4 regions of the Streptomyces sp. NPDC019937 genome follow, and region 3 is predicted to be linked to each of the others. Evidence: riboswitches for the same ligand, from Rfam matches in the RefSeq annotation. Region 3 holds a riboswitch; each other region holds the start of a gene.

Region 1 (5,450 bases), on a different contig from region 3:
GCCGCTCGCGGGCGCGCGTGATCCCCACGTACGCCAGCCGCCGCTCCTCCTCCAGCTCCTTGGTCTGGCCGAGCGCGCGCATGTGCGGGAAGACCCCGTCCTCCATGCCGCTGAGGAAGACGACCGGGAACTCCAGCCCCTTGGCCGTGTGGAGCGTCATCAGGGTGATGACCCCGGCGCCCTCCTCGTCCTCGTCGGGGATCTGGTCGGAGTCGGCGACGAGCGCGACCTGCTCCAGGAAGTCCGCGAGCGTGCCGGGGTTCTCCTCGCCCCGGTCCTGCTCGAACTCCAGGGCCACCGAGGCCAGCTCCTGGAGGTTTTCGATACGGGTCTCGTCCTGCGGGTCGGTGGACGCCTGCAGCTCCGCCAGATAGCCGGTGCGCTCCAGCACGGCCTCCAGGACGGTCGCCGGGCCCGCGCCCGACTCCACGATGGTCCGCAGTTCCTCCATGAGCGCGTTGAACCGCTTGACCGCGTTCGCCGAGCGGGCCGCCATGCCGTACGCCTCGTCGACGCGGCGCAGCGCCTGCGGGAAGGTGATCTTCTCGCGCGCCGCGAGCGCGTCGATCATCGCTTCGGCGCGGTCGCCGATGCCGCGCTTGGGCACGTTCATGATGCGGCGCAGCGGTACGGCGTCCTCGGGGTTGGCCAGCACGCGCAGGTACGCGAGGACGTCGCGGACCTCCTTGCGCTCGTAGAAGCGGACCCCGCCGACGACCTTGTACGGCAGCCCGACCCGGATGAAGACTTCCTCGAAGACACGGGACTGGGCGTTGGTGCGGTAGAACACCGCGACGTCCCCGGCCTTGGCGTCCCCCGCGTCCGTCAGCCGGTCGATCTCGTCGGCGACGAACTGGGCCTCGTCGTGCTCGGTGTCGGCGACGTAGCCGGTGATGGTGGCGCCGGTGCCGGCCTCGGTCCACAGGTTCTTCGGGCGGCGGTTCTCGTTGCGCTCGATGACGGCGTTGGCGGCGCTCAGGATGGTCTGGGTGGAGCGGTAGTTCTGCTCCAGCAGGATCGTCCGCGCGTCCGGATAGTCCTCCTCGAACTGGAGGATGTTACGGATCGTGGCGCCCCGGAACGCGTAGATCGACTGGTCGGCGTCGCCCACGACGCACAGCTCCCCGGCATCCTGCTCATCCGTGCCGGTGCCCACCAGCTCGCGCACCAGCGTGTACTGAGCGTGGTTGGTGTCCTGGTACTCGTCGACCAGGACGTGCCGGAAGCGGCGGCGGTAGTGCTCGGCGACGTCCGGGAACGCCTGGAGCAGATTGACCGTGGTCATGATGATGTCGTCGAAGTCGAGGGCGTTGGCCTCGCGCAGCCTCGACTGGTACATCGCGTACGCCTCGGCGAGCGTCTTCTCGAAGCCGTCCGCCGCCTGCCCCGCGAAGGTCTCCTCGTCGATCAGCTCGTTCTTCAAGTTGGAGATCTTGGCGCTGAACGACTTCGGCGGGAACTTCTTCGGGTCCAGGTCGAGATCCCGGCACACCAGCGCCATCAGCCGCTTCGAGTCGGCGGCGTCGTAGATCGAGAACGATGAGGTGAAGCCCAGCTTCTTCGACTCGCGGCGCAGGATGCGCACGCACGCGCTGTGGAACGTCATCACCCACATCGCGTTCGCCCGCGGGCCGACCAGCTCCTCGACCCGCTCCTTCATCTCCCCCGCCGCCTTGTTGGTGAAGGTGATGGCGAGGATCTGCCCGGGGTGCACGTGGCGGGTGCCGAGCAGGTACGCGATGCGGTGGGTGAGCACCCGGGTCTTGCCGGACCCGGCCCCCGCGACGATCAGCAGCGGCGAGCCCGTGTGCTCCACGGCGGCCCGCTGCTGCTCGTTCAGCCCCTCCAGCAGCGCCGCCGGGTCGACGGCCGGGCGGGCCGCGCCGTCCCGGTAGTACGCCTCTCTGGTCCCCCCGCTCGGCACCGGCGCGTCGAAGGCACCGCTGAAGAGGTGGTGCGGCACGTCCTCGCCGCCTGAACCGCCGGCGGGATCCGGGTGCGCGGAATCCTCGGGCGGCGGGGGCTCCTCGCCCGGAGGCCCGAGATCCGCCAGGAAGCTGTCGTCAAAGAGGCTGCTCATCGCTCACCGAGTTTAGGGGGTGCCATCCGGACCATGCCGGGCTCGCGGGCCCTGGCACGCACGCTCGCCGATCCGGCCTGGTCCGGACGGCACCCCCTAGGCGCCACACTGACAGCCTACGCATGGACTGCGTAGGGATGTCACGAAACGGTTTCGGGCAAAACGACCACCAGCCTTCACAGGAGCACCACGAGTTGGCTACCGTCCTCCCCCAGGCGGCCCGTACACCCGTCGGCGAACCGCGCCGGCCCGGGCGGCCTCCGCCGAGTCCGGCCACGTCGCAAGGCGCCCGGAGCCGGGGACCCACAACGCAACACCGGGGTGAATCGGCCCGAGCAGCGGTACGGCGTCACGACGCGCCGGCCGCCCGCGCACGGCCGTAGGGCAACCTTCCGAACCGCCCGAACCCGACAGCTAACCCGGTAGGCGGTCCACGGAAGGAGTCGCCTCCCTTGGCGTCGCACCGCAAGCCGCGGACCCGAATACCCACCGCCGCCGCCTCCACCGGGCGCCGTACCGCCGTCGGATTCACCACCGCCGCCCTCGCCTCCGTCACCCTCCTCTCCCAGACCGCGAACGCCGCCCCGGGCGACCCGAAGCCCGGCACCACGCAGTCGATCGAGGCGGTCAAGGAGAAGGTGGACACGCTCTACCACCAGGCGGAATCCGCCACCCAGCACTACAACGCCGCCAAGGAGCGCTCCGAGCGGCAGCGCACCAAGGTCAACCGGCTGCTGGCCGATGTCGCCGAGAACACCGAGAAGCTCAACGAGGCCCGCCGCACGCTCGGCACCTACGCCGCGGCCCAGTACCGCGACGGCGGCATGACCTCGAGCGCCGCGAGCCTGCTGTTCTCCAACGACCCGCAGGACCTCTTCGACCAGTCCCATCTGATGAGCCGGATGGCCGGTTCGCAGAAGAGAGCCGTCGACGACTTCCAGACGCAGGCGGCGAAGGCCGCCAAGGAGCGCGGGGAAGCCGCCAAGAGCCTGGCGTCGCTGACCGAGACCCAGAAAGAGCTGAAGACCAAGAAGAAGTCCGTCCAGGACAAGCTGTCCCAGGCCCGCCGGCTGCTGGCGAGCCTGACCGCCAAGGAGAAGGCGCGGCTGGCGGCGATCGAGAAGAAGAAGGCCGAGGAGGCCCGGCGCAAGGCGGCCGAGCTGGCCGAGAAGCAGCGGCAGGCCGCGGCCCAGCAGAAGCAGGAGCAGCAGCAGGAGCAGCAGTCGAGCGGAAGCTCCTCTTCCGGCAGTGGCTCCGGCAGCGGCTCCTCCACCTCCACGAACAGCACCAAGGCGGCCAAGGCCATCGACTTCGCGGAGTCCCAGCTCGGCAAGCCGTACGTCTGGGGCGCGACCGGCCCCAACTCCTATGACTGCTCAGGGCTCACCCAAGCCGCCTGGAGGACCGCCGGTGTCTCGCTGCCGCGCACCACGTGGGACCAGGTGAAGGCCGGTACGCGCGTCTCGACCTCCGACCTCAAGCCCGGTGATCTCGTCTTCTTCTACGACGACATCAGCCACGTCGGCCTCTACATCGGCAACGGCATGATGATCCACGCCCCGAAGCCCGGAGATGTGGTCAAGAAGGCGCCGATCACCGAGATGCCGATCTACGGGAGCGTCCGGCCCGCATGACAGGCAGGAGACGCCGCGGCTGCCCGATGCGCGATCGGGCAGCCGCGGCGCTTCCGCGTCACGTGATCACGCGATCACGTGCCCGGCTTACGCCCGTACACGTACACGTCGTCGCCGTTCCGCAGCAGGCTCCAGTACTTCTTCGCGTCGCCGGACCGCATGTTGACGCAGCCGTGGGAGCCGGGCGGCGACCATACGCTTCCGGCGATGGAGTGGAAGGCCTGGCCGCCGTCGAAGAACTGGCTGTACGGCATGGCCACGTGGTACAGCGTCGACCAGTGGTCTATGTCCCGCCAGTAGACCTTCTTCAGCCCGGTGCGGGTCTCGTACTTGTCCCGCCCGGTACGCACCGGCACCGGCCCGAACACCAGCCGCGAACCGTCCTGCACCCAGCTGAGCTGCCGGGTGAGGTCGACGCAGGCGATGCGGCCCTTGTTGGTGGGGCACTTGCGCGCCGCGTTGGGGTTGCGCCCCGCCGCCTGCTGCGCGTTGATCAGCTTCATGACGCCCCAGGTGACGGGGCCCGCGTAGCCGATGGTCGGGCTGATGCCGTGGTTGATCTGGAAACTCCGCGTCGCGCGGCAGTCCCCCGAGGACTGCCGGCCGTCGACGGGACGGCCGAGGAATCGCTCGACCTGCTTCTGATACGGACCGGTGCTCGCCGTACACGACGTCGCCGCCTGCGCCGGTGCCGTACCGAGTGCGACGGACAGCGGCACCACCATGCCCGCCATGCCCAAGGCGACCGCCGTACGGCGGCGCCATGCCCGCCACGCCCCGAACCCTGCCTTTACCCCCATTGCGCGCTCCCTCCGGGCTTGCCCTTGACGGGTAAGACAGTCGAAGAGCGCGTCGGGTTGCGCTTACGGGTGCGATTTCCCCCATTCCGCCCCTTCCCGCCCCCGGTTGGCCCAGCAGCGACGCGGGAGGGAGGGCGGGTGCCGGGGTCAGGTCCAGGGGTCAGGTCCAGAGGACGGCGATGAAGATGTTCACCGTCGTCAGCGCGCCGACCGTCCCGAACAGCGCGGGCTCCACCTTCTCCTCGTCCCGCTTCACATACACCAGGCCCAGGATCACGACCAGCAGCGCCAGCTTGACGCCGATCTTGACCGAGTTGACGGTCTGATCGTCGGCCTGGTTCAGCCCGACCAGTGCGGCGCCCGTGACCAGCATGGTCAGGGCGCCGTGCAGCATGCCCGGCGTCATCCGCGCGCCGCCCCCGCGCATCGCCGTGAGCTGGGAGAGGAAGCCCCCCAGCAGGGCGGCGATGCCGACGATGTGCAGGCCGACGAACACATTGATGAGTACGTCCATGGCACCGGAGACTAGCCCCGCGCATATCACCGCCAGTCACCCGGGTGGGCCCCGATCGGCACATCGGTCACAGCCGCCCCGATCCCGCCCTCCCCACGCCGCCCCCGTGATCAGCGGACGCCACCGGTAGGACGAATCCGTCCAGCTCCGGTCATCCCAGCGCGCCGCGCCGCCGCCCGGCCTAGCTTCCCCTCACAAGACGTCCTGTCCCCGCAACGGAAGGTGAATCGCCGCAGTGGCGCCGCAGCCCCCTACGAAGCCGAAGCAGCGGCACCGCTCGTCGCTCACCGGCACCACCATCCGCACCGCCGCGACCCTCGCCCTCGCGGGAGTCGCCTCCGCGACGGCCCTCCCGGGCATCGGCCACGCCGAGCCCCGCCTGACGTCCGCCCAGGTGAAGGCGAAGGTCGACGCGTATCAGC
Region 2 (5,450 bases), on a different contig from region 3:
GTGGAGCGCCAACGAGGGCAACGGCTTCTACGGCGGTCTCCAGCTGACCCTCGACATGTGGAAGAAGTACGGCGGCACCGACTACGCCCCGCGCCCCGACCTCGCCAGCCGCTCCCAGCAGATAGCCGTCGCCGAGGCGATACTCGGCGACCGCGGCCCGGACGCCTGGCCCAGCTGCGCGCTCAACGCCGAGCTGACCGACGACGGCGACGCCCCGGATGTGAACCCGGGCAGCACGGCGCGCCCCTCCCAGCAGCCCCCGCAGCGTGGCGACTCGGGCCGGGACGCCGGAGAGCCGGAGCGGCCCCACCTCTCCAAGGCCCCCGACGGGCTGGACGACGACGCGCCCTCCCCGTCCCCTTCTACTGACGCGCCGGACCCCTCGCCGTCCCCGTCCTCTTCTTCGTCTCCCTCCTCCGACGAGGACGAGGGCGAGGACGCCTCCGAAGGACCCGCCACGACCCCGACGCCCCCCTCCGCGGACGCCTCGGATGCGTCCGGCGCCTCCACGCCCTCCGGCAAGCACCGGGGCGAGCCGGAGAGGGACGCGCGACCGGGCGACCGTGCCTCGCGTGGCGGAGCGCATCGTGCCGAAAACCCCACGGATGGCGGCTACACGGTGCGTCCGGGTGACAACCTTTCAGCAATCGCCGAAAAGCAGGAATTGGGCGGCGACTGGCGGCAGATCTACGAAGGCAACGAGAACCTCATCGGAACCGACCCGGATCTCATCCTCCCTGGTCAGCGACTTGACCTGACTGTCAGGGGCCAGTAGTTCGGGGTGATTTGCCCGATCTGGCGCCGGTGAGACATACCTCTCGTCACATTTTCCGGGCCGTCCCTGGTGTCCGGTCTCTCCGCACCCGGCCCCACCTGCGCCGATGTGGCCCGAGTGAGATCGATAACAGCCCTCTTCGCTGCGATAAGGGTGTTTGAACGTTTCCCGCACGTGTGTTTAACGTCTTTCCGCTCGCCACCGCGAGCACCGTCGACCGTCACGCCGAGTCCTGCCGGCGGTCGTCCGGTACCGACGCGCCAGCGCCGAAGGCAGGAGCGGGGGACCCAAGGTAAGTGCCGCGAGGCCGGCGAAACCGGCCGAACGGCTAGGGGTGAAGCCCGGTGCGAACCCCGCACCGGGCCGGGCAACTCACGCCCGAACCCGACAGCTCACCTCGTAGGCGTCGGTGAGGAAACGAACGAACATGTCCAACGCTCAGGGCAAGCACCGTCGTCCTTCCAAGGCCACCCGCATCACCGCGCTCGTCGGCCTCGCCGGAGCCGCCGTGGCCACTCCGCTCATCGGTGCGACGTCCGCCTCTGCCGCCACCAGCTCCCAGTGGGACCAGGTCGCGCAGTGCGAGTCCGGCGGCAACTGGTCGATCAACACCGGCAACGGGTACTACGGCGGCCTGCAGTTCTCCTCCTCCACCTGGGCCGCCTACGGCGGTACCGCGTTCGCACCGACCGCCGACAAGGCGGGCAAGTCCCAGCAGATCCAGGTGGCCGAGAAGGTCCTCGCCAGCCAGGGCAAGGGCGCCTGGCCGGTCTGTGGCAAGGGCCTGACCAGCGGCGGCGCCCCCGCCCCCGCGCCGTCCGCGCCGCAGCAGAGCCAGTCCGACTCCACGCAGCCGGCCCCGTCCGCCAAGCCGAAGGCCGCGCCGCGCAGCGCGCCCGAGCACGCCGCGCGCTCCGAGGCCCGTGGCCCGGTCAAGAAGGGCGACGGCGAGTACAAGGTCAAGTCCGGTGACACCCTCGGCAAGATCGCCAAGACGGAGGACGTCAAGGGCGGCTGGAAGAAGCTCTTCGAGCTGAACAAGAACGTCGTCCAGCAGGCCGACCTGATCTTCCCCGGCCAGCAGCTCCACCTCAGCTGAGCCGCACCACCGTAGTCAACGAGCCCCGGCGGGGTGCGCCGCCCCCACGGTGCACCCCGCCGGGGCTTCGGTGCGGTTAGGCTCATGCTGCTACCGAAGACCCATACGAAGGAGATCCTCGTGCCGTCCATCGACGTCGTCGTAGCTCGCGAGATCCTCGACTCGCGAGGCAACCCCACGGTCGAGGTCGAGGTCGGCCTCGACGACGGCAGCACCGGCCGTGCCGCCGTCCCGTCCGGCGCCTCCACGGGCGCCTTCGAGGCCCTCGAGCTCCGTGACGGCGACAAGAACCGCTACGGCGGCAAGGGCGTGGAGAAGGCCGTCCTCGCCGTCATCGAGCAGATCGGCCCCGAGCTGGTCGGTTACGACGCCACCGAGCAGCGCCTGATCGACCAGGCGATGTTCGACCTGGATGCCACCCCGGACAAGTCCTCGCTCGGCGCCAACGCCATCCTCGGCGTCTCCCTCGCCGTGGCGCACGCCGCCTCCGAGGCGTCCGACCTGCCCCTCTTCCGTTACCTCGGCGGTCCGAACGCGCATCTGCTGCCGGTCCCGATGATGAACATCCTGAACGGCGGCTCGCACGCCGACTCCAATGTGGACATCCAGGAGTTCATGATCGCGCCGGTCGGCGCCGAGTCCTTCTCCGAGGCCCTGCGCTGGGGTGCCGAGGTCTACCACACCCTGAAGGGCGTGCTGAAGGAGCGGGGCCTGTCCACCGGCCTCGGCGACGAGGGCGGCTTCGCGCCGAACCTCGACTCCAACCGGGACGCCCTGGACCTGATCGTCGAGGCCATCAAGAAGGCCGGCTACCAGCCGGGCCAGGACATCGCGCTCGCGCTCGACGTCGCCGCCTCCGAGTTCCACAAGGACGGCGTCTACCAGTTCGAGGGCAAGGACCGCACCGCGTCCGAGATGACCGCGTACTACGCCGAGCTGGTCGAGGCGTACCCGCTGGTCTCCATCGAGGACCCGCTGAACGAGGAGGACTGGGACGGCTGGAAGACGATCACCGAGCAGCTGGGTGACAAGGTCCAGCTGGTCGGCGACGACCTCTTCGTCACCAACCCCGAGCGGCTGGCCCGCGGCATCGAGAACGACACCGCGAACGCCCTGCTGGTCAAGGTCAACCAGATCGGCTCGCTCACCGAGACCCTCGACGCCGTCGAGCTGGCCCAGCGCAGCGGCTTCAAGTGCATGATGTCGCACCGCTCCGGTGAGACCGAGGACGTCACCATCGCCGACCTGGCCGTCGCCACCAACTGCGGCCAGATCAAGACCGGCGCCCCGGCCCGCTCCGAGCGGGTGGCCAAGTACAACCAGCTGCTGCGCATCGAGGAGATCCTGGACGACGCCGCGGTGTACGCGGGCCGCTCCGCCTTCCCGCGCTTCAAGGGCTGACAGCGGACACGTCTGACGCCTGTCCCCGGCCGCGGTCCCGTACCGTGGCCGGGGACAGCCCCTACTCAAGCGGGCCCTGCTCAAGCGAAGTCATCACCGGGGAGGCGACGTGCCGGCGGATCGGTTCTCCACCGCGACCAGGCTCAAGGCGCTCGGCGAACACGCCGCCGCCCGGGTCTACCGCGCCCGGATCAAGCGCCGCAGCCGGCTCACCGGCCGGGCCGCCCTCCTCGCGCTGGTGGTCTGCTCCCTCGTGGTCGCCCTGGCCTATCCCATGCGGCAGTACATCTCCCAGCGCTCGGAGATCGCCGACCAGCGGCGCCAGGCCCAGCGCGAACGCGCCGAGGTGGCCAAGCTGCGCGAGCAGAAGGCCCGGCTGCGCGATCCCGCGTACATCGAGCGGCGGGCCCGCGAGCACCTGCACTATCTGATGCCGGGCGAGACCGGCTTCAGCATGGTGGACCCCGGCGCCAACGCCGAGCACTCCACCGACCAGGGCGCGGCCGACCGCCCCTGGTACACCAACCTCTGGGACACCGTGGACACGGCGGACGAGCCGAAGGCGGCCGCCGCGGACCGCTGACGCGCCGCGCCGGCGCCCGTCACGGTCGCACCCGGTCCGACACCGAGCGAAGAGAACTTTTCCCCTCATGGACACGCCCCCTCCGCAGACGGAGCCCACCGCGCCCACCGCCGCGGACATCGCCGCCGTCAAGGAGCAGCTGAACCGCGTACCGCGGGGGCTGCGCGCCGTCGCGCACCGCTGCCCCTGCGGCAGCCCCGATGTCGTCGAGACCGCGCCGCGCCTCGAGGACGGGACCCCGTTCCCCACCCTCTACTACCTGACCTGCCCGCGCGCCGCGTCCGCGATCGGCACGCTGGAGGCGGAGGGCGTGATGAAGGAGATGACGGCCCGGCTCGGCAGCGACCCCGAGCTGGCCGCCGCCTACCGCGCCGCCCACGAGGACTACATCGCCCGCCGCGACGCCATCGAGGAGCTGAAGGGCTTCCCGAGCGCGGGCGGCATGCCGGACCGGGTGAAGTGCCTGCACGTCCTGGTCGGCCACTCCCTCGCGGCCGGGCCCGGGGTCAACCCGCTCGGTGACGAGGCGATCGCGCTGCTGCCCGAGTGGTGGCGCAAGGGCCCGTGCGTCGCGCCCTGTGCCGGGCCGACCGAGGGGGAGAGCGCATGACCCGCGTCGCGGCCGTGGACTGCGGCACCAATTCGATCCGGCTGCTGGTCGCCGACGCCGACCCGGCCACGGGCGAGCTGACCGAGCTGGACCGCCGGATGACGATCGTCCGGCTGGGCCAGGGCGTGGACCGCACCGGCCGGCTGGCCCCCGAGGCGCTGGAGCGCACCTTCGCCGCATGCCGGGAGTACGCGGAGGTCATACGCGAGCTGGGCGCCGAGCGCGTCCGCTTCGTCGCCACCTCGGCCTCGCGGGACGCCGAGAACCGCGAGGAGTTCGTGCGCGGCGTCGTGGACATCCTCGGCGTCGAGCCCGAGGTGATCACCGGCGATCAGGAGGCGGAGTTCTCCTTCACCGGCGCGACCAAGGAGCTGACCGGGCATGAGCATCTGAGCGGTCCGTTCCTGGTGGTGGACATCGGCGGGGGTTCGACCGAGTTCGTCAGCGGTGACGACGGGGTGCGGGCGGCCCGCAGCGTGGACGTCGGCTGCGTACGGCTGACCGAGCGTCATCTGGTGGTCAACAATCAAGTCTCCGATCCGCCAACGCCCGGTCAGATTGATGCCATGAAGGCGGATATCGGCCGGGCGCTGGACCTGGCCGGGGAGACGGTGCCGCTCCCGGGGGCCTGCCGCCCCGGGGACGGCGGGCACACCCTGGTCGGACTGGCCGGTTCGGTCACCACCGTCGCGGCCATCGCGCTCGGTCTGGCGGAGTACGACTCGGCCGCGATCCACCACGCCAGGGTTCCGGCCGACCGGGTCGCTGAGATCACCGGCAAGCTGCTGACCTCGACGCATGCCGAACGGGCGACGATCGGGGCGATGCATCCGGGCCGGGTCGACGTGATCGGCGCGGGTGCGCTCGTGCTGCTTTCGATCATGGAACGGACCGGTGCCGAGGAGGTCGTGGTGAGTGAACACGACATCCTCGACGGCATCGCCTGGAGCATCGCCTGAGCGGGCCCGTTACCGTATGAGCG
Region 3 (5,450 bases):
CCGCGACGGTCACGGCGGCGGTCACGGTGCCGGTCACGGCGGCGACGGCATGCCGAAGGCCCCGCCCGGGGCGGACGGGGCCTTTCGACAGAGCGGCGGTGCGTCAGAGATTGACGCCGTGCGAGCGCAGGTACGACAGCGGGTCCATGTCCGAGCCGTACTCCGCGGTGGTGCGGGCCTCGAAGTGCAGGTGCGGGCCGGTGACGTTGCCGGTGGCGCCGGACAGGCCGATCTGCTGGCCGGGGGTGACCTTCTGGCCGACCGAGACGCCGATCGACGAGAGGTGGCCGTACTGGGTGTAGGTGCCGTCGTTCATCTTGATGACGACGTTGTTGCCGTACGAGCCGCCCCAACCCGCCTCGACGATCTCACCGGAGCCCACCGAGTGCACCGAGGTGCCGGTGGAGGCGTGGAAGTCGATCCCGGTGTGGCTGCCGGAGGACCACAGGCCGCTGGACGCCTCGTAGCCGGTGGAGACGTAGGAGCCACTGATGGGCGACACGAACGTGTTGAGGCGCTTGCGCTCTTCCTCACGCGCGGCGCGCTCCTTGGCCTGGCGCTCCGCCTTGGCCTTCTTCGCGGCGGCCTCGGCCTTCCGCGCGGCCTCCTGGCGGGCCACGGCCTCGGCCTTCGCCTTGGCGGCGGCGGTCTCGGCGGCGTCCCGCTGGGACTGGGCCTGCGCGTCGATCTGGTCGGAGAGACCGTCGCCCATCACCATCGCCTGACGGAGACCGGTGTCCTGGGGAGACGGCGTCTCGCCGGTCGCGGCGAGGGCGGGGCCGGCGATGCCGGCGACGACGCCCGAGGCGACCGTGGTGATGCCCGCGATGTTGGCGCCGGTGCGGACGGCGGCTTGGCGGGGACGTCGGTGCTTCCCGGCGGCACGGGTGAACGCCATGTGGTGGCGCACTCCTTTCCTTCCCTCTCGCCTACCGGGTTAGCTGACGGGTTCGGAGCAGGAAGGTCTCCTACGGGCCCCTCCCCCGGCCGGGGAAGGCGTCCGATTCACCCCAGGGACGTTTGGGTCCCCGGCTCCCCTGGCACTCGCACCATGGGACTCGGCGATGGCTGTCCGTGCCGCGGGTGCGGCGGGTATCCGGCGAACAGCCGCACTGACGCTAAACGGGCCGCGTTTCGATCACCAAACGGTTACGGGTTTTTGTTGTTCTCGCCACAAACCAAACACCCCACGAATCGGGCATATGGGAGGACCCCGGCGCCTTGTGCGACGCCAGGGTCCTTGTGCCGATGGTGCGTTGCGCCGGACCCGGGGACATATCGGGCCGGCCGGGCCGGGGTTCAGCCGGTGATGACGCGCACCTCTCCGATGCCGAGCGCCTTGACCGGCTCCTCGATCTTCGAGGCGTCGCCGACGAGCACCGTCACCAGCCGGTCGGCCGGGAAGGCGCTCACGACCGCCGCGGTCGCCTCCACGGTCCCCGCCTCGGCGAGCCGGGCGTACAGCTGCGCCTGGAAGTCGTCCGGCAGGTGCTGCTCGACCTGGTCGGCGAGCGTGCCCGCGACGGCGGCCGCCGTCTCGTACTTGAGCGGCGCGACGCCGACGAGGTTCTGCACGGCGACATCGCGCTCGGCGTCCGTCAGCCCCTCCTCCTTCAGCGTCCGCAGCACCTTCCACAGGTCCTCCAGCGCCGGGCCGGTGACCTCGGTGGCCACCGAACCGCTGATCGCCAGCAGCGAGGCACCCGCCGAGCCGCCGCCGGCCGGCGAGGGCGGCGTCGAGCGCAGCACCTGGCCGAAGGCGCGCACTCCGTAGGTGTAGCCCTTCTCCTCGCGCAGCACCCGGTCCAGACGGGAGGTGAGGGTGCCGCCCAGGCAGTAGGTGCCCAGCACCTGCGCGGGCCAGACGCGGTCGTGCCGGTCGGCGCCGACGCGCCCGATGAGCAGCTGGGTCTGGACCGCGCCGGGCCGGTCGACGATCACCACACGGCCGGTGTCGTCGGCGATGACCGGCGGGACCGACCGCTGCGGGGCGGGGCCGCCGGTCCAGGCGCCCAGGGTGTCGGTGAGCGCCCGGTCGAGGTCGACCCCGGCCAGGTCGCCGACGATGACCGCGGTCGCGGTGGACGGGCGGACGTGCGCCTCGTAGAAGGCCCGCACCGCCGCGGCGTCGATGCCCTCGATGGTCTCCTCGGTGCCCTGGCGCGGCCGGGACATCCGCGACTCGGCCGGGAACAGCTCCTTGGCCAGGGCCATGGAGGCGCGGCGGGCCGGGTTGGCCAGCTCGTGCGGGATCTCGTCCAGCCGGTTGCGCACCAGCCGCTCGACCTCGCCGTCGGGGAAGGCGGGGGCGCGCAGGGCGTCGGCGAGCAGCCCGAGCGCCTTGGGCAGCCGGGAGACCGGCACCTCCAGGGAGACCCGGACGCCGGGGTGGTCCGCGTGGGCGTCCAGGGTGGCGCCGCAGCGCTCCAGCTCGGCGGCGAACTCCTCGGCGGTGTGCTTGTCGGTGCCCTCGGACAGGGCGCGCGCCATGATCGTGGCGACGCCCTCCAGACCGGCCGGCTCGGTGTCCAGCGGGGCGTCCAGATTGATCTCCACCGCGACGACCTGCTGGCCGGGGCGGTGGCAGCGCAGCACGGTGAGCCCGTTGGACAGCTCGGCGCGCTCCGGCGCCGGGAACGCCCACGGCCTGGGGGCGCCGCCCTGCGGCTGCGGGTGGAAGGTCATGGTGGCGGTGACGGCGTCGCTCACTGGGCCGCCTCCCCTTCTGCGTCGGTGTCGGCGGCTTCGGCGGCGTCTGCGTCCTCGGCGCCCTGGACGGGCTCGTAGACCAGCACGGCGCGGTTGTCGGGGCGCAGCCGCGCCGCGGCCACGGCCCGCACCTCCTCGGCGGTGATGTCCAGCACCCGGTGCACGGCGGTCAGGGCCAGCTGCGGGTCGCCGAACAGCACGGCGAACCGGCACAGCTCGTCGGCGCGGCCGCCGACGGTGGCCAGCCGGTCCAGCCACTCGCGCTCGATCTGCGCCTGGGCGCGCTCCATCTCCTGCGGCGTCGGGCCCTCCTCGGCGAAGCGGGCCAGCTCCTCGTCGACGGCGGCCTCGATGCCGGGCACCTCGACCCCGCCGGAGGTCTTCACATCCAGCCAGCCCAGCGACGGCGCGCCGGACAGCCGCAGCATGCCGAACCCGGCGGCGACGGCCGTGCGGTCGCGGCGCACCAGGCGGTTGTGCAGCCGGGAGGACTCGCCGCCACCGAGGACGGTCAGCGCCAGATCGGCGGCGTCGGCCTCCCGGGTGCCGTCGTGCGGCAGCCGGTAGGCGGCCATCAGGGCGCGGGCCGGGACCTCCTCCTCCACGACCTCGCGCAGCTGCCCGCCGATGACGTCGGGAAGCGTGCCGTCGCGGGGCGGCCGCTTGCCCTCGTGGGAGGGGATGGTGCCGAAGTACTTCTCGATCCAGGCGAGCGTCTGCTCGGGGTCGATGTCGCCGACGACGGACAGCACCGCGTTGTTCGGCGCGTAGTACGTGCGGAAGAACTCCCGGGCGTCCTCCAGGGAGGCGGCGTCCAGGTCGGCCATCGAGCCGATCGGGGTGTGGTGGTACGGGTGGCCCTCGGGGTAGGCCATGGCGACGAGCTTCTCGAAGGCCGTGCCGTACGGCACGTTGTCGTACCGCTGGCGGCGCTCGTTCTTGACGACGTCCCGCTGGTTCTCCAGGCTCTCCTCGTCCAGCGCGGTCAGGAGGGACCCCATCCGGTCCGCCTCCAGCCACAGCGCCAGCTCGATCTGATGGGCGGGCATCGTCTCGAAGTAGTTGGTGCGCTCGAAGCTGGTCGTGCCGTTGAGCGAGCCGCCGGCCCCCTGGACCAGCTCGAAGTGGCCGTTCCCCGTCACCTGGGCCGAGCCCTGGAACATCAGGTGCTCGAAGAGGTGGGCGAGGCCGGTACGCCCCTTGACTTCATGGCGTGAGCCGACGTCGTACCAGAGGCAGAGCGCGGCGACCGGGGTCAGGTGATCCTCGGAGAGCACCACCCGCAGGCCGTTGGCCAGACGGTGCTCGGTCGCTTTCAGGCCGCCGGAGCCGGCCTGTTGCGTGGCCGTGTGACCCATGGGCATGTACGTCCCTTCGATCGCGTGATGGAGCGCGTGCGAACCGCGTGATGAGCGCTTCTGTCACTGTATGCAACCGCACGGACATCTGGCGAAGTTCCCGTCACGCAAAGGTCGGGCCAAGGTCGCGCCCATGCTGCTCGCGGGGCGGCGGTACGGGGCGCGGAGGGGCCGCGCGGGGCCGCTCACGGGGTCGCTTCGGGACGGCCCGTTCCACAGTTGTCGGTGGACGGGGCCACAATGGTCCGCGTCAGATCCCGCTCTGCCGTTGAAGGAGCCGCAAGCGCGATGGCCCGCCGCAGCACGAAGAGTCCGCCGCCGGACGACTTCGAGGAGCGCATCCTCGACATCGACGTCGTCGACGAGATGCAGGGCTCCTACCTCGAGTACGCCTACTCGGTCATCTATTCGCGCGCGCTGCCCGACGCCCGCGACGGGCTCAAGCCCGTGCACCGCCGCATCCTCTACCAGATGAACGAGATGGGGCTGCGCCCCGAGCGCGGCTTCGTGAAGTGCGCCCGCGTCGTCGGCGAGGTGATGGGTAAGCTCCACCCGCACGGTGACGCGTCGATCTACGACGCGCTGGTGCGCATGGCGCAGCCGTTCTCGATGCGCCTGCCGATGGTCGACGGCCACGGCAACTTCGGCTCGCTGGGCAATGACGACCCGCCCGCCGCGATGCGGTACACCGAGTGCCGGATGGCCTCGGCGACCTCGCTGATGACCGAGTCCATCGACGAGGACACGGTCGACTTCTCGCCGAACTACGACGGCAGCGAGCAGGAGCCCGTCACCCTCCCCGCCGCCTATCCGAACCTCCTGGTCAACGGCACGTCCGGGATCGCGGTCGGCATGGCGACCAACATGCCGCCGCACAACCTGGGCGAAGTGGTCGCCGCCGCCCGCCATCTGATCAAGCACCCGGCCGCGGACCTCGACACGCTGATGCGGCATGTGCCGGGACCCGACCTGCCGACCGGCGGCCAGATCGTCGGGCTCGGCGGCGTCCGGGACGCCTACGAGACGGGGCGCGGCACCTTCAAGATCCGCGCCACGGTGGCCGTGGAGGACGTGACGGCCCGCCGCAAGGGCCTGGTCGTCACCGAACTGCCCTTCACCGTCGGCCCCGAGAAGGTCATCTCCAAGATCAAGGACCTGGTCGGCGCGAAGAAGCTCCAGGGCATCGCGGACGTCAAGGACCTCACCGACCGTGCGCACGGCCTGCGCCTGGTGATCGAGATCAAGAACGGCTTCAACCCGGAGGCCGTGCTGGAGCAGCTCTACAAGCTCACGCCGATGGAGGAGTCCTTCGGCATCAACAACGTGGCGCTGGTGGACGGCCAGCCGCTCACGCTGGGCCTCAAGGAGCTGCTGGAGGTCTAC
Region 4 (5,450 bases), on a different contig from region 3:
CACGGCCATCGGCCCCGTCGTCAACACCGCCGTGGGCGCCACCACGGGTGACATCTCGTTCGCCAGCGACTGCGTCAACTACACCAACGGCACCGCAGCCGTGCAGTCCAACAAGTGCGACACCTCCACCGGCCTCATCACCAATGTCGGCGGTCTCGCCGGCTCGGGTGACATCACCGGTGGCAGCAAGTGCACCAATATCGCCCTCGGCAACGGCGGCTGACGCTCACCAAGCCCTGGCGGATGCCACGGCTCACCCCTGCGGCCCCGGATGCCTGCCATCCGGGGCCGCTCGGCGTCCGGGCGCCCACGGTCCCGCACGGCGCTTCCGGCCCACCCGCATGGCCGCCATCGGCTCGCACCGCGCCCCGGCGCCCGGGAGCCTGGTGGCGGGGTCATGGTCCAGGGACGGCGGGAGAAGCCGGTGGCGCGGGTGCGAGGGAGCAGGGCTCGTACGGGCGCCCGTAGGCCCGCCCGTACGCCCCTCCGTACGGCCGCCCGTACGCCCGCCGCCGAGTCCCGGGGCGCGGCCGCCGGGCTCGTCACCGCCGAGGAGGCCGTCGAGGCCTCGGCGGGGCGCAGGCCGATCCGCTGGACCCCCGCCATCCTCCTGCTCGGCGGCGTCGCCTTCGACCTCGCCGCCCCGGCCCCGTACACCGCCTCCCCCTTCTTCGCCGCGGCCCCGCTCGTCGCCGCCTCCCTCTTCCCGCTGCGGCAGACCGTCGCCACCACGGCCCTCGCCCTCATCGCCGTATGTCTGCTGGCGGAGCTGCACGGCGTGAAGGACCCGGCCCAGGCCGCGACCGAGATCGCCACGGTGGCCACCGTCGCCCTGCTCGCGCTCGTGATCAACCGCGTCGTCCGCCGCGGCGACCGTCGGCTGGCCTCGGCGCGCGGCATCGCGGAGGCGGCGCAGCGGGCCGTGCTGCCCGTACCGCCCGCCCGCATCGCCGGGCTGGACGTCGCGGCGCGCTATGTGGCGGCCGAGCGGTACGCGGCGATCGGCGGCGACCTGTACGCGGTGCAGGACACCCCGCACGGTGTACGGCTGATCGTCGGGGACGTGCGCGGCAAGGGGCTGCAGGCCGTGGAGGTCGTCGCGGTCCTCATCGGCGCCTTCCGGGAGGCGGCCGAGCAGGAGACGACGCTGGAGGGGCTGGCGGGACGGCTGGAGCGGGCACTGCGGCGCGAGGGCGCCCGGCAGCGGGCCGAGCTGGAGTCGTTCGAGGGGTTCACCACCGCGGTCCTCGGCGAGATCCCGCGCGGCGACTCCACCCTCCGCCTCATCAATCGCGGCCACCCCCCGCCGCTGCTGCTGCCCGGCGACGGCGAGGTGCGACCCCTGGAGCCGGAGACGGCCGCGCTGCCGCTGGGGATGGGTGAACTGGGCGCGTGGCCGGACCGGGTGACGGAGCTGCGGTTCCCCGAGGACGCGACGCTGCTGCTGTTCACGGACGGGGTGACCGAGGCCCGCGACCGGCACGGCGCGTTCTACGTCCCCGAGGAGCGGCTGCGCGGCCGCCGCTTCCCCGGGCCGGGCGGGCTGCTCGACGCGCTGGTGGAGGACGTCGCGCGGCACACGGGCGGGGAGACCTCGGACGACATGGCCCTCCTCGCGCTCCGGCGCCCGCCCGGACCGAACGGAACGGTCCCGCCCGGACCGAACGGAACGACGGCGCCCGCTACGGACACGGACCGTAGTCGACGGTAACGCGTACGCATAACGATTGACGCACGATCAGCTCTCCGGAGGTTTTTACCATCCCTTTTCAACCGGGGTGATACGCCCCCACTTGTCCCCCGATGCTTACTAAGTTCATCCCAAAGCTGCGCGGATTCTTCAGAAGAGCTTGGAATCATGTCGCGCTCTCTATTAACGTTCGATAACGCAGCGCGGTCGACACAGCCGTCGCAGAGGCGGCACCGTGCGCCGTCGCCGAATCCCGTACGTGCAGTGACAGCACCACCAGCAGCACCACGCACCACGGCGGTAGCAGCCGCAGCACCAGGGAACCGGGGAACCACCACCTTGGGGTGAATCGGGTCGACCTGACCCGTAGGAGACCTTCCTGCTCCGAACCCGTCAGCTAACCCGGTAGGCGAGAGGGAAGGAAAGGAGTGCGCCCCGGTGGCGTCCAACAGGTCCGTACTGGACGAAGCCCCGTACCGATCGTCCGGTACCGGCATCGGCACCGCGACCGCGTACGGAGTCGGCTTCGACGCCGGAGCCGGCGCCCGGCCCGCGATCGGCCTCGGCGCCGAAGGGGATGATCCCTCCGGCGCCAAAGAAGCCGTCTGGGACGAGTGGAACCCGACGGAGGAATCCATCGCCCCGCTGCGCGGCAAGCACCGCGTCGTCAAGCAGCGCGGCGGGACCATGGCCCGCAGCGGCGCCGTCCTCGGCGTCGGCGTCATCGCGGCGGTCGGCGCGGGCGGCATGGCGAGCGCCAAGGACCGGCCCGCCGTACCGATCTCCATGCCGGACCTCGCCCACGTCGCCGACGAGGTCAAGGCCCAACTGCCCGCCGCCGAGGACCTGCCCGGCATCGGCTCCCTGATGGCGGACGACCAGGGCTCCTCCCAGCCCGCCGCGGCCACCCTCACCACCAGCGCCACCGACTCGGGCGAGGCGCTGCGCACCCGCATCCTGCGGCAGGCCGAGAGCCAGCAGACCGCCGCGGACGACGACCGGCGCGAGGCCGCCGCGCGGGCCGCCGCCAAGGCCGCCGCCGACGACGCGGCCAAGGCCGCCGCCAAGGCCCGCGACCTGGCCGAGCAGAAGAAGGCCGAGGCCGCCGCCAAGAAGAAGGCCGCCGAGGCGAAGGAGAAGGCGGAGGCCGAGAAGGAGGCCGCGGCCAAGGCCGCCGCCGACCGCCCCGCCAAGACGTCCACGTCCCTCGGGCTCACCCTCCCCGTCGCCTCGTACACCCTGACCGCGGGCTTCGGCCAGGCCGGCGACCTGTGGTCTGCCGACCACACCGGCCAGGACTTCGCCGCCCCGACCGGCACCCCGGTCAAGGCGGTGGGCGGCGGCACCATCACCCAGGCGGGCTGGGCCGGTTCGTACGGCTACCGCATCGTGCTCAAGCTCGATGACGGCACCGAGATCTGGTACTGCCACCTGTCGTCCATGGTCGTCACCTCGGGCAAGGTGTCCTCGGGTGAGACCATCGGCCGCGTCGGCGCCACGGGTAACGTGACCGGACCCCACCTCCACCTGGAGGTGCGGCCGGGCGGCGGCTCGCCGATCGACCCGATGCCCTGGCTGCGCGACCACGGGCTGAACCCGTGACCCCCTGATCCGGCCGTCGCCTCCGGCGGCCCCTCGCTCCGGCGGCTCTGGCGCTCTCTCCCCCCTTGACGCCAGGGCCGCCGGTTTCTGTCATCCGCGGGCATCGTGGACAGCGGCGGAATAATCCCCTCCACCACGGGCGTTGAAGAACCGCATGACTGAGACCCGCAAGACCATCGGCAATCTGTCCGTCTTCCCGCTCTCCCTGGGCGGCAATGTCTTCGGCTGGACGGCCGACGAGGCCGAGTCCTTCGAGGTGCTCGACGCCTACGTGGCGGCGGGCGGCAACTTCGTCGACACCGCCGACGTCTACTCCGCCTGGGCCCCCGGCAACCAGGGCGGCGAGTCCGAGACGATCCTCGGCAAGTGGTTCGCCTCCCGCGGCAACCGCGACGACATCGTCCTCGCCACCAAGGTCGGCGCCGGCGTTCCGGAGCCCCGCGGGCTCTCCTCCTCCGCCATCAAGGCCGGCGTGGACGAATCCCTCCAGCGCCTGGGCACCGACTACATCGACCTCTACTACACCCACTACGACGACACGTCGGTGCCGGTGGAGGAGATCATCTCCACCCTGGACGAGCTGGTGAAGGCGGGCAAGGTCCGCGAGATCGCCGCCTCCAACATCACCGCCGAGCGCCTCGACGCCTCCCTGGCCTTCTCCGCCCAGGAGAACCTGGCCCGCTACGTCGCCCTCCAGCCCCACTACAACCTGGTCTCGCGCGACACCTTCGAAGGCGACCTGGCCGACGTGGCCGCCCGCCACGGCCTGGCGACGCTCCCGTACTACGCCCTCGCGTCCGGCTTCCTCACCGGCAAGTACCGCCCCGGCGCCACGGTCGACAGCGCCCGCTCCACGGGCGCCGCCCAGCACCTGGAGACCGAGCGCGGCCAGAAGGTCCTCGCCGCCCTCGACGACGTGGCCGCCAACCACGACGCCGACCACGCCACCGTCGCCCTGGCCTGGCTCGCCGCCCAGCCGACCGTCGTGGCCCCCGTCGCCAGCGCCCGCGTCCCCGCCCAGCTCCCGGCCCTGCTGGCCTCCGCCGACCTCCGGCTCACCAAGCCCGAGCTGGACCTCCTGACGTCCGCCTCGGCCTGACGCCGCCCCCGGCGACGCGCCGCGCGCTGGGAGTCTCCGGGCGACATGTCGCCCGGAGACTCCCAGCTTTTCAGGCCCTTAAACCGCCTCAGTCGTCATCGGTGGTGGTGTTGAAGCAGCTGACGCTGATGACGATGGTGTTGTTGGCGACCGGGGAGTTCTCCTCGACGTTCCCGGTGGTGACGTCCCCGTTGGTGAGGGTGATGTTGCCGGTGGTGAGGCTGCACGACTGGACGCTGACGGGGGGAGTCGGAGCCTCGTGGTCCATGCCATGGGCGGCCGCGGTGCCGGTCCCGAGGAGCGCCAGGCTGCCGGCGGTCGCGGCCAGGAAGGCCACCTTCTTCGCGATCTGCATGATTCCTCCACATGAAGCGCAGTCGGATGTCGACTGTCAGTTCAGATTTAAGAGAGAAAGTCATGAAAATGGCTGAGGAAGGCACCGCGATTGATCCACACGGCCCAAGGACTGTCCTTCGGTCACCTCCAATGGCGCAGTGACGCGCCCGCGGTGCCGCGGTCCCGGAAGGCGGCGCCCACCGAGTACGCCGTGATCGTGTGGTGGCCCTTGGCGGCCGCGCTGTAGCCCGGTGTCCGGGCGGTGACCGGCGCGAGCCTCCCCAGCAGATCGCCCGCACCGTTCCCGCGCCCCTCCGCGCCGCCGCCCATCAGCGCGAACCGGGCCCCCTACGCCCCGCGCCGATCGGCGAGCACCCACGAGGCGGCGGCGACCCCACCGGCGACGCCCAGGACGGACGGCCACGCCCCGACCCTTCTCGCCAGCGGATGCGATCCGGCGAACGCGGCCACGTACAGCCCGCTCAACGCGGCCGCGGTCCCGTTCCCCGCCTTCTCGCGCCACCCCTTGGCGGCCACGGCCCCGGCCGCCGCCAGCGCGACCCCACCGAGCGGCCGCCTCCTGGTCCACCGGGCCACCCCGTACCCCCCGATCAACCCACCCGCGGCCACCAGCCCCGCCGGTACTCCAGCCATGCCGTTACCTCCCTGCTCAACGCGCTGCACCGCATTAGTGGTCCGTTAGTGGAACGCCAACTCGATCTT

What was found. Region 3 has a riboswitch for cyclic di-AMP ahead of ABZ562_RS30835 (M23 family metallopeptidase). Riboswitches for the same ligand answer to the same signal wherever they lie in the genome.
Positions count from the first base shown of each region.
Region 1: it holds a riboswitch for cyclic di-AMP, as region 3 does, so the genes downstream of both, ABZ562_RS08810 (NlpC/P60 family protein) here and ABZ562_RS30835 (M23 family metallopeptidase) in region 3, are expected to answer to the same signal.
Region 2: it holds a riboswitch for cyclic di-AMP, as region 3 does, so the genes downstream of both, ABZ562_RS25485 (transglycosylase family protein) here and ABZ562_RS30835 (M23 family metallopeptidase) in region 3, are expected to answer to the same signal.
Region 4: it holds a riboswitch for cyclic di-AMP, as region 3 does, so the genes downstream of both, ABZ562_RS26130 (M23 family metallopeptidase) here and ABZ562_RS30835 (M23 family metallopeptidase) in region 3, are expected to answer to the same signal.

Region 1 covers NZ_JBEYAL010000007.1:88,853-94,302, reverse strand. Annotated here, with positions in the region: gene pcrA (DNA helicase PcrA) at 1-2,080, opposite strand, end outside; cyclic di-AMP (ydaO/yuaA leader) riboswitch at 2,332-2,525, shown strand; gene ABZ562_RS08810 (NlpC/P60 family protein) at 2,533-3,714, shown strand; gene ABZ562_RS08805 (L,D-transpeptidase) at 3,789-4,514, opposite strand; gene ABZ562_RS08800 (hypothetical protein) at 4,675-5,028, opposite strand; gene ABZ562_RS08795 (C40 family peptidase) at 5,264-5,450, shown strand, end outside.
Region 2 covers NZ_JBEYAL010000026.1:101,332-106,781, reverse strand. Annotated here, with positions in the region: gene ABZ562_RS25490 (transglycosylase family protein) at 1-775, shown strand, start outside; cyclic di-AMP (ydaO/yuaA leader) riboswitch at 1,030-1,196, shown strand; gene ABZ562_RS25485 (transglycosylase family protein) at 1,203-1,874, shown strand; gene eno (phosphopyruvate hydratase) at 1,989-3,275, shown strand; gene ABZ562_RS25475 (septum formation initiator family protein) at 3,385-3,858, shown strand; gene ABZ562_RS25470 (DUF501 domain-containing protein) at 3,926-4,468, shown strand; gene ABZ562_RS25465 (Ppx/GppA phosphatase family protein) at 4,465-5,427, shown strand.
Region 3 covers NZ_JBEYAL010000036.1:77,638-83,087, reverse strand. Annotated here, with positions in the region: gene ABZ562_RS30835 (M23 family metallopeptidase) at 104-898, opposite strand; cyclic di-AMP (ydaO/yuaA leader) riboswitch at 912-1,074, opposite strand; gene ABZ562_RS30830 (pitrilysin family protein) at 1,300-2,709, opposite strand; gene ABZ562_RS30825 (pitrilysin family protein) at 2,706-4,073, opposite strand; gene ABZ562_RS30820 (DNA topoisomerase IV subunit A) at 4,356-5,450, shown strand, end outside.
Region 4 covers NZ_JBEYAL010000027.1:99,004-104,453, forward strand. Annotated here, with positions in the region: gene ABZ562_RS26120 (hypothetical protein) at 1-223, shown strand, start outside; gene ABZ562_RS26125 (PP2C family protein-serine/threonine phosphatase) at 398-1,711, shown strand; cyclic di-AMP (ydaO/yuaA leader) riboswitch at 1,986-2,117, shown strand; gene ABZ562_RS26130 (M23 family metallopeptidase) at 2,129-3,292, shown strand; gene ABZ562_RS26135 (aldo/keto reductase) at 3,447-4,391, shown strand; gene ABZ562_RS26140 (hypothetical protein) at 4,480-4,746, opposite strand; gene ABZ562_RS26145 (hypothetical protein) at 4,869-5,057, opposite strand; gene ABZ562_RS26150 (hypothetical protein) at 5,076-5,381, opposite strand.